2 regions of the Massilia sp. 05N420 genome follow, and region 1 is predicted to be linked to the other one. Evidence: predicted binding sites of a transcription regulator. Region 1 holds the regulator's gene; the other holds the start of a gene.
What was found. Region 1 encodes sigma-54, which starts transcription at its own class of promoters, with help from an activator protein. Its sites were predicted from a motif close to TGGCANGNAANCTGCTTT; they were not measured.
Positions count from the first base shown of each region.

Region 1 (9,851 bases):
GGCAGCTTCTGGCTGGTGCAGGTGATGCGCGGCGAAGGCGAAGCGCACCGCGTCGACGTGGGCGACGATCCGGACTACATCATCGACAACTTCAGCTTCGTGCGGATGTCGGAAGCTGGCCAGCCGCGCTACGTGATCTCGGGCGAGCGCCTGACCCACCGCCCGGCCAACAACACCTCGGTGATCGACAAGCCGGTCGTGCAGAGCATGAGCACCGACCGGCCGCACATGACGATGACGGCGAACACCGCCAACGTCAACCAGGACCAGAACCAGATCGACCTGATCGGCAATGTCGACATCTCGCGTCCCGGCAGCGCCACCTCGAAGCCGATGCGCATCCGCACCGAGGCGCTGACCGTGCTGCCGGACGAGGAAATCTCGAAGACCGACAAGCCGATCCAGATGACGCTCGGCGCCGCCTCGGTCACCGGCGTCGGCATGGTCGCCAACAACGCCACACAGCAGGTGACGCTGGGCGGCCGCGGAGAACTCATCTTCCCGCCGAAAGGAAAACAATGAAAAAAATACTCGCTGTCGCCGCGCTGTCGCTGGCAAGCCTGACCGCCTCGGCGGAGCGTGCGGATTCTCTCAAGCAGGCCAAGATCGATTTCAACAACGCGCACATCGACGAGGTCACCCAGACCCGCACCTTCACCGGCAACGTCGTGCTGACCCGCGGCACCCTGACGATCAAGGCCGACAAGGCCGTGCTCACGGAATCGCCGGAAGGCTATATGGCGGTGACCCTGACCGCCGCGCCGGGCCAGCCCGCGACCTTCCGCCAGAAGCGTGACGGCGGCCCCGACCTGTGGGTCGAAGGCCAGGCCCAGCGCATCGAATACGACGAGCGCACCGAGCTGGTCAAGCTGTTCTCGAACGCGGTCGTCAAGCAGCTCGAAGGCAAGCGCATGACCAGCGAGGTGAACGGCCCGTTCATCTCCTACGACAACCGCACCGAGCAGGCCAACGTGTTCAACGACACCAGCGGCGAAAGCAAGCCGGGCGGCGGACGCGGCACGATCATCATCGCGCCGCGCCGTACCGCGCCGGCGGCGGCTCCCGCGACCACGCCGGCGGCGCCGGCAGGGAAGCAGTAAATGAAGGCCGTCCTTGCCGCTGCCGCGCTGTTGCTGGCGCCGCTGGCGCAGGCGGAGCGGGCGGATGCGCTCAAGCCGCTGAAGGTGGTCGGCGGCAACGGGACCCTGGACCAGGTCACGCAAACCGTGGTCCTGACCGGCGGCGTGACCGCCACCCGCGGCACCATGCTGCTGAAGGCCGAGCGTGCCGAGATCAAGGAAGCGCCGGACGGTTACAAGACCATCGTCCTGGTCGCGGCGCCCGGCAAGCCGGCGTCGTTCCGCCAGAAGCGCGACAGCGGCCCCGAGCAGTGGGACGAAGGCCAGGCCGAGCGCATCGAGTACGACGAGCGCACCGAGGTCGTCAAGTTCAGTTCGAACGCCGCCATCAGGCAGCTGGAAGGCCGCAACGTGATGCGTGAAATGGGCGGCGAATTCATCGCCTACGATGCGCGCAAGGAAGTCCTGCTGAACCTGAACGACCCGAGCGGCGTCGACAGGCCCGGCAAGGCCCGCGCCAGTTTTACTTTTTATCCGCGCCGCACTGCGTCGGCCGGGCAACCGGAAGCAGGAAAGCAATGATGGATGTACACGCAGACGCCGCCGCCATCGCGAGCGGCGGCAGCACCCTGGTGGCCAAGGGGCTGCAGAAAAGCTACGGCAAGCGCCTGGTGGTGCGCGACGTTTCGCTGCAGGTCGCCTGCGGCGAGGTGGTCGGCCTGCTCGGCCCGAACGGCGCCGGCAAGACGACCTCGTTCTACATGATCGTGGGCCTGGTGCCGGCCGACGCCGGCGCCATCGTCATCAACGGCACCGACATCACCAGCCTGCCGATCCACCGGCGCGCCATGCTGGGCCTGTCCTACCTGCCGCAGGAAGCCTCGGTGTTCCGCAAGCTGACGGTGGAGGAGAACATCCGCGCCGTGCTGGAACTGCAGCGCGAGGACGGCAAGCCGCTGGGCAAGAACCGCATCGAGGAGCGCCTCAACGAGCTGCTGGCCGAGCTGCAGATCGAGAAGCTGCGCGAGAACCCGGCGCTGTCGCTGTCGGGCGGCGAACGGCGCCGCGTGGAGATTGCGCGCGCCCTCGCCACCAACCCGCGCTTCGTGCTGCTGGACGAGCCGTTTGCCGGCGTCGATCCGATCGCGGTGATCGAGATCCAGCGCATCGTGCGCTTCCTGAAGGAGCGCGGCATCGGCGTCCTGATCACCGACCACAACGTGCGCGAGACGCTCGGCATCTGCGACCGTGCCTACATCATCAACCAGGGCGCGGTGCTGGCGTCGGGACGCCCGGACGACATCATCGCGAATGAATCCGTCCGCCGCGTCTACCTGGGTGAACATTTCCGGATGTAGTCATGAAACAGACGCTGCAACTCAAGACCTCACAGCACCTTGCGCTGACACCGCAACTCCAGCAGTCGATCCGGCTGCTGCAGCTGTCCACTCTCGAGCTGCACCAGGAGATTGAACAGGTCCTCAGCGACAACCCGCTGCTCGAACGCCTCGACGATCCGCTCGACCACTCGGTGCGCCTGCTGGCCGACGGCGCGATCAACAACGGCGCGTCGACCTCGACCACGCCCGACTCGCCGCCCTCGTCCAGCCAGGGCGAGGAGGGCAATGGCGGCGGTGGCGCCGAAGCCGAAGGCGGCGACAGCGACAACGGCGATGCCGGCGGCGCCGAGCACGACATGGACTGGGGCGAGTCTGGCCGTTCCGGCAGCGGCAGCGGCGGCGAGGAAGAGGATGGCCGCCCGCAGCTGGAAGCCAGCCCGGTCTCGCTGCGCGAACACTTGATGGAGCAGGTACGCCTGACCTGCATGTCGCCGCGCGATTGCGCGCTGGTCGAGATCGTCGTCGACACCCTCGACGACAACGGCTACCTCGAAGAAACCCTGGACGAGCTGCATGCGCGCCTGCCGGCCGAACTCGAAGTGGAATTCGAGGAGCTGCGCACCGCACTGGCGCTGGTGCAAAGCATGGACCCGCCCGGCGTGGGCGCGCGCAGCGCCGCCGAATGCCTGGCGCTGCAGATCCGCCGCATGCCGGGCGTGCCGCTGGTCACGCGGCGCATGGCGCTGACCATCGTCGAACGCTACCTGACCTGGTTCGCGCAGCGCGAATTCAACAAGCTCAAGAAAGCCCTCGACTGCGACGACGAAGACCTGCGCGAAGCCCAGGCCGTGATCCGCCATTGCAATCCGCATCCGGGCGCGGCCTTCGCTTCCGACGTTTCCGACTTCGTGGTGCCGGACGTGATCGTGCGCCGCGCGAAGGACGGCTGGAGCGTGCAGCTGAATCCCGAGGTGATGCCGCGCCTGCGCGTGAACAGCCTGTATGCCACCTTGATGAAGCAGGGAAAATCGGAATCCCAGCTGGCGGCGCAGTTGCAGGAAGCAAAATGGCTCATCAAAAACATGCGCCAGCGCTTCGATACTATCCTTCGGGTAGCTCAAGCAATCGTGGAGCGCCAGCGGAACTTTTTCTCCCATGGCGCCGTTGCCATGCGGCCCCTTGTTTTACGTGAGATAGCTGATACACTAGGTCTACACGAGAGCACAATTTCTCGTGTCACAACTCAGAAATACATGCTGACGCCGCACGGCATGTTCGAGTTGAAGTACTTTTTCGGGAGTCACGTCGCGACCGAGGCAGGAGGAGAAGCCTCCTCGACCGCGATCCGGGCTCTCATCGTACAACTCACAGGAGCAGAAGACCCCAAAAACCCTTTATCCGACAGCAAGATCGCGGAGATGCTAGGGGAACAGGGAATGGTTATCGCACGCCGCACGGTAGCGAAATACCGCGAGGCGCTGAAGATCCCTCCCGTCAGCCTCCGTAAATCTCTGTAGCAAGCTCTTTCAGCAAGCTCTTGCAGCAAGCTTCTTGCAACAACGCTGCCCTGGTGCGTGGTATGCGCGTACGACAGGCAGCGCATCATCAAAGGAGTGTGTATGAATCTCACTATCAGCGGACATCATCTCGATGTAACCCCGGCAATCCGTGAATACGTACAGAACAAGCTCGAACGCATCACCCGCCATTTCGATCAAGTGATCGACTCCCACGTCATCCTCTGCATTGACAATCTCACCGAGAAAGAAAAACGCCAGAAGGCCGAGATCAACTTGCGCCTCGCCGGCAAGATCGTTCACGTCGCCAGCGCCGCGCACGACTTGTACGCCGCGATCGACATGCTGATGGACCGGCTCGACCGGCAGGTGCAGAAGTACAAGCAGATGCTGCAGGATCACAGTAGTACACCGCTCAAGCGCATACCCAACGATGGAGGAGAAGCTGCCGCTACAGCGTGATCCTTCCGCTGGCGCAGCACAAGCAAGGAAGGGCGCATCTGGCGCCCTTTTCGTTTTCCGGGCCGCGCTACAATGCCGTTTTCCATTTCAATAAATAAAAGAACATGAGCGAATACGTGCAGACCCGCGTTGCCAGCGGCACCGGCATCATTACCCTCGACCGTCCCAAGGCCCTGAACTCGCTGTCGCTGGAGATGGTGCGCGCACTGACGGAGACCCTGCTGGCCTGGCGCGACGATTCGAACGTCGACGCCGTCGTTATCAAGAGCAGCAGCGAGAAAGCCCTGTGCGCAGGCGGCGACATCCGCTTCTTCCACCAGGCCGGGCGCGCCACGCCCACTGGAGGCAGTGCGCTGCTGGAAGACTTCTTTACCGAAGAATACGCGCTGAACCACCTGATCCACTTCTATCCGAAACCCTATATCTCGTTGATGGACGGCGTGGTCATGGGCGGCGGCATGGGTATCGCCCAGGGCGGGCCCGAGACCGGCCTGCGCATCGTGACCGAACGCACGAAGATGGCCATGCCCGAGGTGAACATCGGCCTGTTCCCGGACGTCGGCGGCAGCCACTTCCTGTCGCATGCGCCGGGCGCGCTCGGCATGCATCTGGGACTGACGGGGCTGACCATCGGCGCCGCCGATGCGCTCTACGTCGGCCTGGCCGACGTGTTCGTGCCGGGCGCCGAACTGCCGGCACTGCATGCGCTGATCGCTGCGACGCCGGGCAAGCAGCTGGCCGATGCGATCCGCGCCTTCGCCGCGCCGTTCGCGCAGCAGGCCGGCGCCAGCGAACTCGAAGCGCAACGCGCGCTGGTCGACAGGCACTTTGGCGCCGACTCGGTACAGGCCGTGATGGTCTCGCTGGAGGGCGATGACACCCCATTCGCGCAGAAGGCCCTGGCCGCGATGCGCCAGCGCTCGCCGCTGATGATGTGCGTGACGCGCGAGATGCTGGTGCGCGGCGCCACGATGGACGTGGCTGCCTGCCTGCGCATGGAGCGCTCGCTGGTGCGCCGCAACTTCGAACACGGCGAAGTGCTGGAAGGCGTGCGCGCGCTGGTGATCGACAAGGACAATGCGCCGAAGTGGAACCCGCCCGCGCTGGATGCCGTCACGCCGGAGATGGTGGCGCGCTTCTTCGAGCCGGTGTGGCCGGCGCATGCGCATCCGTTGCGCCACCTGGCATAAGCGGCGCCCGCTCCGCCGCCCCGGCATCCGCCGGGTTTTTTTTCGCCTACCGATAATGCGTTGCAGCATAAGCACGAATTTATGCGATGATTTCATCAGGCAATGAAATAATGGCATAGCCAAGCACAACAATAGAGGAGTCCAATTTGTCGTTTCTGATCGTCCTGGCCGCGCTGGCCTTCCTGATGGTGGCCGCCTACCGCGGTTATAGCGTCATCCTGTTCGCACCGATCGCCGCCCTCGGCGCGGTCCTGTTCACCGACCCGTCCGCCGTGGCGCCGGTCTTTTCCGGCATCTTCATGGAAAAGATGGTCGGCTTCGTCAAGCTCTACTTCCCGGTCTTCATGCTGGGCGCCGTGTTCGGCAAGGTCATCGAGATGTCCGGTTTCTCGAAATCCATCGTGCAGGCGGCGATCCGCTACATCGGCCGCTCGCGCGCGAACGCCGTGATCGTCGCCGTGTGCGCGCTGCTGACCTATGGCGGCGTGTCGCTGTTCGTGGTGGTGTTCGCCGTGTATCCGTTTGCGGCTGAGCTCTACCGTCAGAGCAATATTCCGAAGCGCCTGATGCCGGGCGCGATCGCACTGGGCGCCTTCTCGTTCACCATGGATTCGCTGCCGGGCACGCCGCAGATCCAGAACATCATCCCGACCACCTTCTTCAAGACCACCGGCTGGGCCGCGCCCGTGCTCGGCACCATCGGTTCGGTGTTCATCATCGTGGTCGGCCTGGCCTACCTGGAATGGCGCCGCCGCGCCGCGATGGCGAAAGGCGAGGGCTATGGCGCGCACGCCGATGTGCCCGAGGCGGAGGCGAACCGGGAAGCGCTGCCGCATCCGCTGATCGCGGTGCTGCCGCTGGTGCTGGTGGGCGTGGCCAACTTCGCGTTCACCAAGATGATCCCGGTCTGGTACGGCGCCGGCGCCTATACGGTGCCGCCCGAAGTGCTGCCGGGCGTGCACACGCCGCTGACGGCCACGGTCAAGAGCGTGCTGGCGATCTGGTCGGTCGAAGCCGCGCTGCTGCTCGGCATCCTGCTGGTGCTCGCGACCGCCTTCCGCCGCGTCAGCCAGCGCTTTGCCAGCGGTTCGAAGGAAGCCGTCGGCGGCGCCCTGCTGGCGGCGATGAATACCGCGTCCGAATACGGTTTCGGCGGCGTGATCGCCGCACTGCCGGGCTTCATCGTCGTCAGCGATGCCCTGAAGGGGATTCCGAACCCGCTGGTGAATGCGGCGGTGTCGGTCAGTTCGCTGGCCGGCATCACCGGCTCGGCCTCGGGCGGCATGAGCATCGCGCTGGCCGCGATGTCCGACCTGTTCATCAAGGGCGCCGAAGCGGCCCACATTCCGATGGAAGTCCTGCACCGCGTGGTGGCGATGGCCAGCGGCGGCATGGACACGCTGCCGCACAACGGCGCCGTGATCACCCTGCTGGCGGTGACCGGGCTGACGCACCGCGAGTCGTATCGCGAGATCTTCGCGATTACCGTCATCAAGACGCTGGCGGTGTTCTTTGTGATTGGGGTGTTTTACGCGACCGGGCTGGTGTGAGTGTTAGCTCGTCGTCCCCGCGGAGGCGGGGATCCCGGTTCGGCTATCAGTGCTGCTCGCGATGCCGCACAACCACCCGTTCGGATTCGCCGAAGTAAGCCGCCAGCCGTTCCGCCATGTACACGGAGCGGTGCTGTCCACCCGTGCAGCCGACCGCCACCGTCAGGTAGCTGCGGTTGTCGGTCTTGAACGAGGGCAGCCATTTGGCCACGAAGGCGCGGATGTCGGCCAGCATTTCGACGGCCTGGGGCTGGGCGTCGAGGAAGGCGATGACGGGCGCGTCCTTGCCGGTGAGCGGGCGCAAGGTCACATCGTAGTAGGGATTCGGCACGGCGCGCACGTCGAACACGAAGTCGGCGTCCAGCGGCACGCCGCGCTTGAAGGCGAAGGATTCGAAATACAGGGTCAGCTTCGCGAATTCGATCTCGGCCAGTTCCTTGACCCAGGCGCGCAGCTTGTTCGCCGACATTTCCGAGGTGTCGATCACATGGCCCAGCTTCTCGATCGCTCCCAGGCGGTCGCGCTCTTCCGAGATGCATTCGATCAGCGTGCGGCGCGAAGCCGGGTTCTCGCCCGGGCGCAGCTCGTGCGACAGCGGATGGCTGCGGCGGGTCTCGGAAAAGCGGGCCACCAGCGAATGGGTGCTGGCAGTCAGGTACATCACCTTGACGTCATGCCCTTGTTCGCGCAGCGTGCGGACCGTGGCCGGCAGTTCCGCCAGCGACTCGGCGCTGCGGGCGTCGACGGCGACGGCGACGCACTTGCTGTCGGCGCCATTGACTGTCTCGACCAGCAAAGGCAGCAGGGCGGGCGGCAGGTTGTCGACGCAGTAGTAGCCTGCGTCTTCGAGAACATTGAGGGCTACCGACTTGCCGGAACCCGAGATACCGGTGATGAGAACGATTCGCATGTGTCCATCATACCGCAACGGTAAGACCTTGTCGCCAGTGGCCAGGCCAGTTGCGATGGTGGTAACTCAGAACCTAATCGCCACTCATCGCCTGGCGTTGACGTTCCATGAACTCCTGCAGCGTATCGATACCGCGCAGCTGCAGGATGGTATTGCGCACCGCGGCTTCCAGCAGCACCGCGATGTTGCGGCCGGCCGCGACGGGAATCACGACCTTGCGGATCGGCAGGCCGAGCACGTCCTCGGTCGGGAAGTGGAAGGGCAGTCGCTCGACTTCCTCGTCCAGCGCGCCGCGCTTGACCAGATGCACGATCAACTTCAGCCGCATCTTGCGGCGCACGGCGGTCTCGCCGAAGATCGCCTTGATGTCCAGCAGGCCCAGGCCGCGCACTTCGAGCAGGTTCTGCAGCAGCGGCGGGCAGCGGCCCTCGATCATGTTCGGGGCGATGCGCGAGAATTCGACCGCGTCGTCGGCCACCAGGCCGTGCGAACGCGAGATCAGTTCCAGGCCCAGCTCGCTCTTGCCGAGGCCGGAATCGCCGGTGATCAGCACGCCCACGCCCAGCACGTCCATGAACACGCCGTGCATGATGACGCGCTGCGCCAGTTTCTTCGATAAATAGACCCGCAGGAAGTCGATGACCTGGGCGGCCGGCAGCGGGGTCGAGAACAGCGGAATGTTCTGCTCGTCGCAGATGGCGAGGATGTCCGGCGGGGTGTCCAGGCCCTGGGCGATGATCAGGGCCGGCGGGCCGCCCGCGATCATTTCGCCGATCATGTGGCTACGCGAGCCCGACTTGAGACGCTGGTAGTAATTCAGTTCCTGGTGCCCGAACACCTGGATGCGGCCCGGGTGGATCAGGTTCAGGTGGCCAACCTGGTCGGCGGCCGAGACGGCGTCGCCCGAGATCAGGCGCTCGCCGCCGGGGAAGCCCGCGAACCAGCCAAGTTGCAGGCTATCGCGATTGTCGTCGTACAGCCTCTGGATGGTCAGCGGAGTCTGGAGCATGGCCTTATTCTAACCCAGTGCCTGCAGGCTCGGTTGCCAGTTGATAATGCGTTCATGCACCGAGCGCGGGTCCGGATCGGTGGCCAGCGCGGTACGCACGGCTTCGTCGGAGAACAGTTCGGCGATTTCGGACAGGATTTCCAGGTGCTGCTGGGTCACGTGGTCCGGGATCAGGAGGAAGAACAGCAGGCTGACCGGCTGGCCGTCCGGCGATTCGAAGGGAATCGGCTCGGCCAGGCGGACGAAGGCGGCCAGCGGCGACTTCAGGCTCTTGCTGCCCTTGATGCGGCCATGCGGCACGGCCACGCCATGACCGAGACCGGTCGAACCGAGGCGTTCGCGCGCGAACAGGTTGTCCGAGACCGTCGAGCGGGCGATGCCGCAGTTGTTCTCGAAGATCAGGCCGGCCTGTTCAAAGGCGCGCTTCTTGCTCGACACTTCCAGATCGAGCTGAACGTTTTCGAGCGAGAGGATTTTGCTTAGATTAGTCATAACACGCTTCTGTTGCGGTACACCCAGGTTCTTGCGAGCGGGAATTATAGGCCTGTTTCATGGCCATGACATTCGATTTCGCGTCTGTACGACTGGCTGTTTTATCCCTGTGGCCAAACATCGGTTTGATCGCGCGCAATCGTTTTGTATCTACACGCAATATCCGCTACGAAATTTCAAATTTCTCGAATGGAAAGGCGAATTTCAGACCCATCTTCCGTATTTTCTAGCCGAAACTTGCCAGCATGCCCAGTCTGCGCTTCGTCACTGCGAAACGATTGACGTCGCTTTGATGCCACGGT
Region 1 is NZ_JBFTMX010000015.1:216,312-226,162, reverse strand. It holds gene lptC (LPS export ABC transporter periplasmic protein LptC) at 1-522, shown strand, start outside; gene lptA (lipopolysaccharide transport periplasmic protein LptA) at 519-1,100, shown strand; gene lptA (lipopolysaccharide transport periplasmic protein LptA) at 1,101-1,661, shown strand; gene lptB (LPS export ABC transporter ATP-binding protein) at 1,661-2,437, shown strand; gene AC1DIX_RS12240 (RNA polymerase factor sigma-54) at 2,440-3,936, shown strand; gene hpf (ribosome hibernation-promoting factor, HPF/YfiA family) at 4,039-4,398, shown strand; gene AC1DIX_RS12230 (enoyl-CoA hydratase/isomerase family protein) at 4,503-5,588, shown strand; gene AC1DIX_RS12225 (GntP family permease) at 5,735-7,138, shown strand; gene rapZ (RNase adapter RapZ) at 7,185-8,048, opposite strand; gene hprK (HPr(Ser) kinase/phosphatase) at 8,122-9,057, opposite strand; gene AC1DIX_RS12210 (PTS sugar transporter subunit IIA) at 9,067-9,549, opposite strand.

Region 2 (6,385 bases), on a different contig from region 1:
CCAGCACGACCTCGACGCGCTGGCCGGGCGCGCCGCCATGAGCCGGCGTAACTTCACGCGCCACTTCCGCCAGGCCACCGGCATGTCCTTCAAGCAGTGGCTGCTGGAGCAGCGCCTGGCCCACGCGCGCAGCCTGCTGGAGGGCAGCGATGCTCCGGTCGAGCTGGTGGCGCAGCGCGCGGGTTTCGGTTCCGCCCTCTCGCTGCGCCAGCATTTCCGGAGCGCGCTGCAGACCTCCCCGGCGGCCTACCGCCGCCAGTTCAGAACTTCGTCTCGAGCATCGCCCGCAGCTGCAGCATCGTCGGCGTGATCGTCGTATCGGTCAGGCGGCTGCCGTCCGCGCTCACATAGGTGGCGGCGCCGACGTTATCCTGGCGCAGGGTATTCGCCAGCGACATCCGCACCTGGGTCTTGGGCGTGAACTTCCATACGCCGTACAGGTCCAGCGAGCGCTTCACGCCGGCATAGGCGTACTGGTTCTGCGAGATGCGCACCGGGCCGCCGTTCTGGAAGCTCAGGCTGCCGCCGAAGGTGGCCGGCAGGCCGTCGAATTTATAGTCGAAGCCGAAGGTGCCGGAGAGGGGCGTCTGCTGATCCAGGCGGTTGTTCGGACCCGGCACCATCGACAGGCTGGACCAGCTGCGCGTGACGTTGGCGCGCAGGTCCAGCGCCGGCCAGCCCGGGAACATCTGGCGCAGCGGCAGCTTGGCTTCGAGTTCGATGCCGCGGGTGTTGGCGGCGCCGTCGTTGACCGGCATCGACACCCACAGGCCGTCGATGAAGAACACGCGCGAGTGGGTGATGTCGTCGATGTGGCGCACATAGGTGCTGGCCGAGAGCAGTCCGCCGCCCGGCAGGTAGTGTTCGTAGGCCAGGTCCAGGCCCCAGGCCAGTTCCGGCTTGAGCTGCGGGTTGCCCATCGTGTCCGGCGTGGTCGGGCTGTTGTTCGAGGCGATGCCGCGGCGCGGCACCAGGCTGGCAACGTTGGGCGCCTTGTAGGTGCGCGTGATGCCGGCGCGGATCTGGTCGTTCTTCGAACCCGGGATCTTGTACAGGGTCTGGAACAGCGGGCTGAAGACGCTCGAACGGTTGTCGATCGCGGCGTAGCTGTTGCCTTCGCTCTTGATCTGGATGCCTTCCCAGCGCAGGCCGAAGTACACCGACCATTGCTGGGTCACGCTCCACTCGTCCTGGGCGAACAGGGCGAGGCGGCGCACGGTGGCGTCGAAGCTCTCGTCGCGGTTGACGATCGGCGCGCCGACCGTGGTTGTCTCGTGTTGCAGGCGGGTCTCGTTGCGCAGGCTGTAGGCGCCGTCCCAGCCGACCGCGATCGCATGGCCCTGTCCGACCGGACGCGAATACTTGCCGGTGCTGCTCCAGCCCTTGTCGGTGAAGTCGCTGTCGATGTCGCGGTCGAGCGCCAGCACATCGTTCGGGTAGTACTGCAACTGTCCCACGCCGCTGTCGCGGTGCGCGTAGTTGACGCCGAACTTGGCGTCGATCTTGGCACCGTCAAGCAGGCGCCTGGTCCACGACAGGTCGCTGCGCAGCATTTCCATCTTGTTCTCGGCATCGGTGGCGGTGGCCACGTAGCGCGGCGGCGCGCCCAGCGAAGTCACCACGGTCTCGGGCGCATCGCCGCGCGAACGGGCGATGTTGATGAAGTTCTGCGAGGTGATCACTTCGCCGGCGCCGAGGTTCCAGTTGATCCGCGGCGAGAGGCCGATCGCCAGCAGGCGGCCGCGGTTGCCGTCCCAGGCGACGCGGTGCAGGACTTCGCGCCCCGCGGCGTCATAGCCTTCGGTGACGATGTGCGAAGGACGGTCCTGGCGGCCGTACAGCACGTTGCCGCTCATCGCATACGACATCTTGCCGCTCTTGTCCGACAACTGGAAGGTCGAGACCGCGCCATAGGCGCCGTTCTCCGCCTGCACGCCGGTCTTGAGTTCGCGCTGCGCGGTCTGGACCTGGCGCTTGAGGACGATGTTGATGCCGCCGGCGATCGCCTGGGTGCTGTACTCGGCGGTGGCGGCGCGCATGATCTCGATGCGCTCGACCATCTCCGGCGACACCTGGTCCAGCGAGAAGCCCGGCGGCGCCGGCTCGCCGTTCAGCAGGATCTGCGTGTAGCCGTTGCCCAGGCCGCGCATGCGGACGTCGCCGCCGCGGCCCTGCACGCCGCCCACGGTAATTCCAGGCAAGCGCTTCAGCACTTCGCCGAGGGTGGTGTCGCCGTGGCGCAGGATCTCTTCCTGGTTGACGACGATCTTGGTGGCGGTATCGTCGCGGCGAGCGTCGTAGGCGGCGGCCTGGCCCTTGACCTCGACCTGCTGCACCGGGGCCGCTTTGTCCGCAGGCTTGGCCGTGGTGGCCTGGCCGGCGGCGTAGGCGCTGAACATGCCGAAGATGGCGGGCGATGCGAGGAGCAGGCGGACGAGGTGTTGGGTGTTCTGGCGTGACATGGTTTTTGTTGTTAGCGATGAGCTGTTGATCGAGCCCGCATCATGCCGTCCAGTACGTACAGCCGACAGGCCGATGCGACGAAATGCCGAAAATACGGCGCGAAATGCTGCATGGCCATATGTACGGTAGCGCACTGTCGACCCGCTTTACATATTTGTGACGGGTATGCACCCTGCATTGTTAAATTCTTTTTCAAATCAAGGACGTGGATGCGCAGGCGCAATCCTTGCTTGTTAAATGGAATCATTTCTGGAGACACATATGTTCCGCAAGATTCTCTGCCTGGCCGCCACCGCCCTCGTCACCCAAGCCGCTTCGGCGAATGTCCTCTACACCTGGCAGCAGGTGGCACACACGGATGCGACGCCGGCCGGCCTGCATCTCGAACTCGAATTCACCGACACCGCCGTCGCCCAGGGCACACTCTCGCTGAACGTCGAGAACCAATGCATGGCGGAGATCTGCGAAGAACAGCAGGACAGCCTGCTGGCGCTGCACTACTGGTATGCCGGCGACGACGGCCAGCAGCACTGGAACCGCATCGACTACCGCTATCGCGATGAAACCCTGCCCGGCCTGCAGCGCTTGTCGATGACGCTGCAATTCCTGGCGGACGGCCGGATGAAAGGCAGCATCATGGCCAACGACGGCTTCTCGGATTTCACCATGCAGGGCGACGACGGCGTGTTCACCATGCTGTGGGCGCACAGCGACCAGCCGGACGGCTGCGGCGACGCCTATCCCTCCTGCGCGGGCGAGCGCGGCGTCCTGCGCAAGGCCGCCCAGGTAGTCGTGCAGCCGCAAACCCAGGCCTTGCCGGAACCGGCCGGGCTGGCCAGCCTGGCGATCGGCGGCCTGGCCGCCTGGCTGGCGCGCCGCCGCCGCGGCACGCCTCTCAGGAATGGATGAGAAAAATTGTTACAACTTTGCGCTTGAACTAGCGTGAGGCGTCGTCATCCACCTATCAGGAGGATAGACGATGAAATGCGCACTGCTCGTAGAACATGACCCGCTGGCTTGCGGCGAGATTGCCACGCTGCTGAAATCGCTCGGCTATATCGTCGCGACCACGGACAGTCCGCGCGCGGCCCTGAACACGGCCCAGACGGTGCGCTTCGACCTGATCCTGACCTACACCACCTCCAACGCGGACGACCGCCGTTCCTTCATCGGCGAGATCACCCGGCTGGCGCCGCGCGCGCCGGTGGTCCTGCTGCTCGACGACGAAAGCCATGTGCCCCACTACCATGCGGGCCGCATCGCGGTGCTGGCCAAGCCGGTCACGCTGCGCTCGCTGCGCCGCGTGATCGAGTTCGGTATCGACGGCAACGGCGCCATGCCGTCCTATGCGATGCAGCCGGCGCCGCGCGACGAGCGGCGGCGCCAGGGGCAGCGGCGCATGCGGCCGCGCTGAAAGCGGCCGGCACTAGCGGCGCTCGACGCTCGCCACCAGCCCTCGCCTGCCGTTACGGTCGAAGGCCGCCGCCTTGATCGTGCCGCGCTCCGTGATCGGTCCCGTGACAGGCCGGCTGGCGGACGTCGGATCGCTGCCGTCAGTCGTATAACGCAGCGTGATCCCGGGCAGCGCATGATTCACCAGCACCTGCTCGCCATCCACCATCAGGCCGGGCGGCGCGATGCGGTAGGCCACGCCGGTCTGTTCGAGGTCGAGGCGCGGCAGCACGCGCTGGCCCAGCGCATTCACGAAGCCGGACCAGGCGCGGCGATGCAGCGCGGCCGCCTTCGCCGCATCCTGCTCGCCAGCCCAGGCCGGATCGGGCGCCCAGGCCCGTTCCGCCACCGCCAGCAGGCGCGGCATGACGAGGTAGTCGATGCGGCTGGCATCGCGCACGGTCTCGGTGAACAACGTCGCCTCTAGTCCGCGCACGTGGCGCTTGCCGTAGTCGGTCAGCCCGTCCTTGCCGACGCGCGCCGACTCGGGTGCATTCCTCAGCATGTCGAAGGGGACGAAGTCGTAGACGGTGTCCAGCTCGACGTAGTCGTTCCAGTTGACGCCCGGCTCCTCCGGATTCGGGTTGGCCGCCATGTCCAGGTACATGGCGCCGACCGGCGCCAGCACGATGTCGTAGCCGCCGTTGGCGAGGCGGTTGGCGAAGTCCTCGGCACCGCGCGAGTCGTTCCATACCCAGGCGGTGAAGCCGCGCGTGGTGAAGCGCGGATTCGGGATCAGCTTGCTGCGGCCGGCGAGCAGCGTCTGGCGCGCCGCCAGCTCTTCCCAGCCGGACGTGCTCAAGCCGTGCCGGCGCATGATGCCGTCGACGCGGTCGTAGAAGTAATCCCACAGGTCGGCCGTCGACGCCAGCTTCTCCTTGCGCATGCGCGCGAGGCTGGCGGGCGAGCGCTCCCATGCGCCGTTCGCCAGTTCGTCGCCACCCATGTGGATGGTGCGCAGCGGGACACCGGCCTCGCGGTGCAGCGCCACGATCTGCGCGACCACGTGGTCGATGAAGGCGAAGGTCGAATCGAGGCCGGGATCGATGACGTTGTCGGTGAAGTACTGCGCCGAACTGTACTTCGAGCGGTCGTCGAAATCGTTCAGCAGGTACTTCGCGGCGTCCTTGCCGCCGGCCGCCTTCAGGCGGTGGTAGCGCGCCGCCATCGCCTGCACGGCGGCGCGCGCGTGGCCGGGCATCTCGATTTCAGGGATCACCTCGATGTGGCGGGCCTTCGCATGGCGCAGGATCGCGATGTAGTCGGCGCGGCTGAAGTAGCCGCTGCCGCTCGGGTCCTTCGGATCGGGACCGGAACCATAGGCCGGCTGCAGGCGCACGCCGGGCCTGGCACTGTGGCCGCGCACCGCGCCGATCGCCGTCAGTTCCGGCAGGCCGGCGATCTCGATGCGCCAGCCTTCATCGTCGGTGAGATGGAAGTGGAATTTGTTCAGCTTGTAGCGCGCCATCAGGTCGAGCCACTTGAAGACCGTCTGCTTGCCGTGGAAGTTGCGGGCGACGTCCAGCTGGAAGCCGCGATAGCCGAAGCGCGGGGCATCGACGATGCTCACTTCGTTCAGCACCGGTTCTTTCGAACCGGGCAGAGGCAGCAGGTCGCGCAGGGTCTGCAGGCCGTAGGCGACGCCGGCGGCGCTGTTGCCGACGATGGCGATGCCGCTCCTGGCGTCGATCGTCAGGCGATAGGCTTCGGGCGAATCCTGGCCCTCCACCTTGCCGATGCCGAGCTGAAGCTTCGCACCGCCTGCGGGCAGGGTCTGCGGAAACAGCGAGCGTGCCAGCGCCGCTTCGTTCTTCAAGGCGACCGGCGCTTCCACTTTCGGCTGCGCGTTCAACAGCAGCCTGCCCTCGCCCACCTGCATCCGCAGGGGCGTCGGCAGCACCGGCGGCAGCTCGGCGGGCGGCAGCAGGTCGGCGCGGGCGTTGCGGCGATAGGTATCCGCGGGCGTCACTACCGGCTTGGCGCCGCTGGTTCCGCGGTCCAGCTGTTCCGGCCGCGTCACCGGCAGCAGCGCGTAGTCGGCGATGGCCACGCCCAGCTCGGGAGCGGCGTCGTAGACCAGGTAGGGACCGGTCGGCGCCTTGGCCAGCTTGATCACCAGGCCCGGGTAGGTATAGACGATGTCCAGGGTCTGGCCAGGGGCCACGCCCTGAAAGCCCGGCCCCGGCAGAATACGGAACAGGCTGCCCGCGACCTGCTCGAGCACCAGATTGCCGGCCAAGGGTCCGGGCATCATGCGGTCCAGGCAGTTGAAGTACAGCGACCAGCCCCGCGGCGGCAAGGGGCGATCGTCGTGGTTGGTGAGAATCAGGCGCGCCTGCGAGCGTCCGTGCGGAGCCTCGGCGCTGAACAGGTTGCGCTGCAGTTCCCAGCGCAGCTGCAATTTCGTGGCGCTGGCGACGCCGCCCAGGGCGGCCGGCGCTTCCTGTCCGGCCGGGGCTTCCGCGATGGC
Region 2 is NZ_JBFTMX010000012.1:98,508-104,892, forward strand. It holds gene AC1DIX_RS09560 (GlxA family transcriptional regulator) at 1-310, shown strand, start outside; gene AC1DIX_RS09565 (TonB-dependent receptor plug domain-containing protein) at 261-2,462, opposite strand; gene AC1DIX_RS09570 (PEP-CTERM sorting domain-containing protein) at 2,725-3,372, shown strand; gene AC1DIX_RS09575 (DNA-binding transcriptional response regulator) at 3,443-3,877, shown strand; gene AC1DIX_RS09580 (family 20 glycosylhydrolase) at 3,890-6,385, opposite strand, start outside.
Region 2: a site for sigma-54 is predicted at 2,625-2,642, ahead of AC1DIX_RS09570 (PEP-CTERM sorting domain-containing protein). Genes of this name have one in related genera too.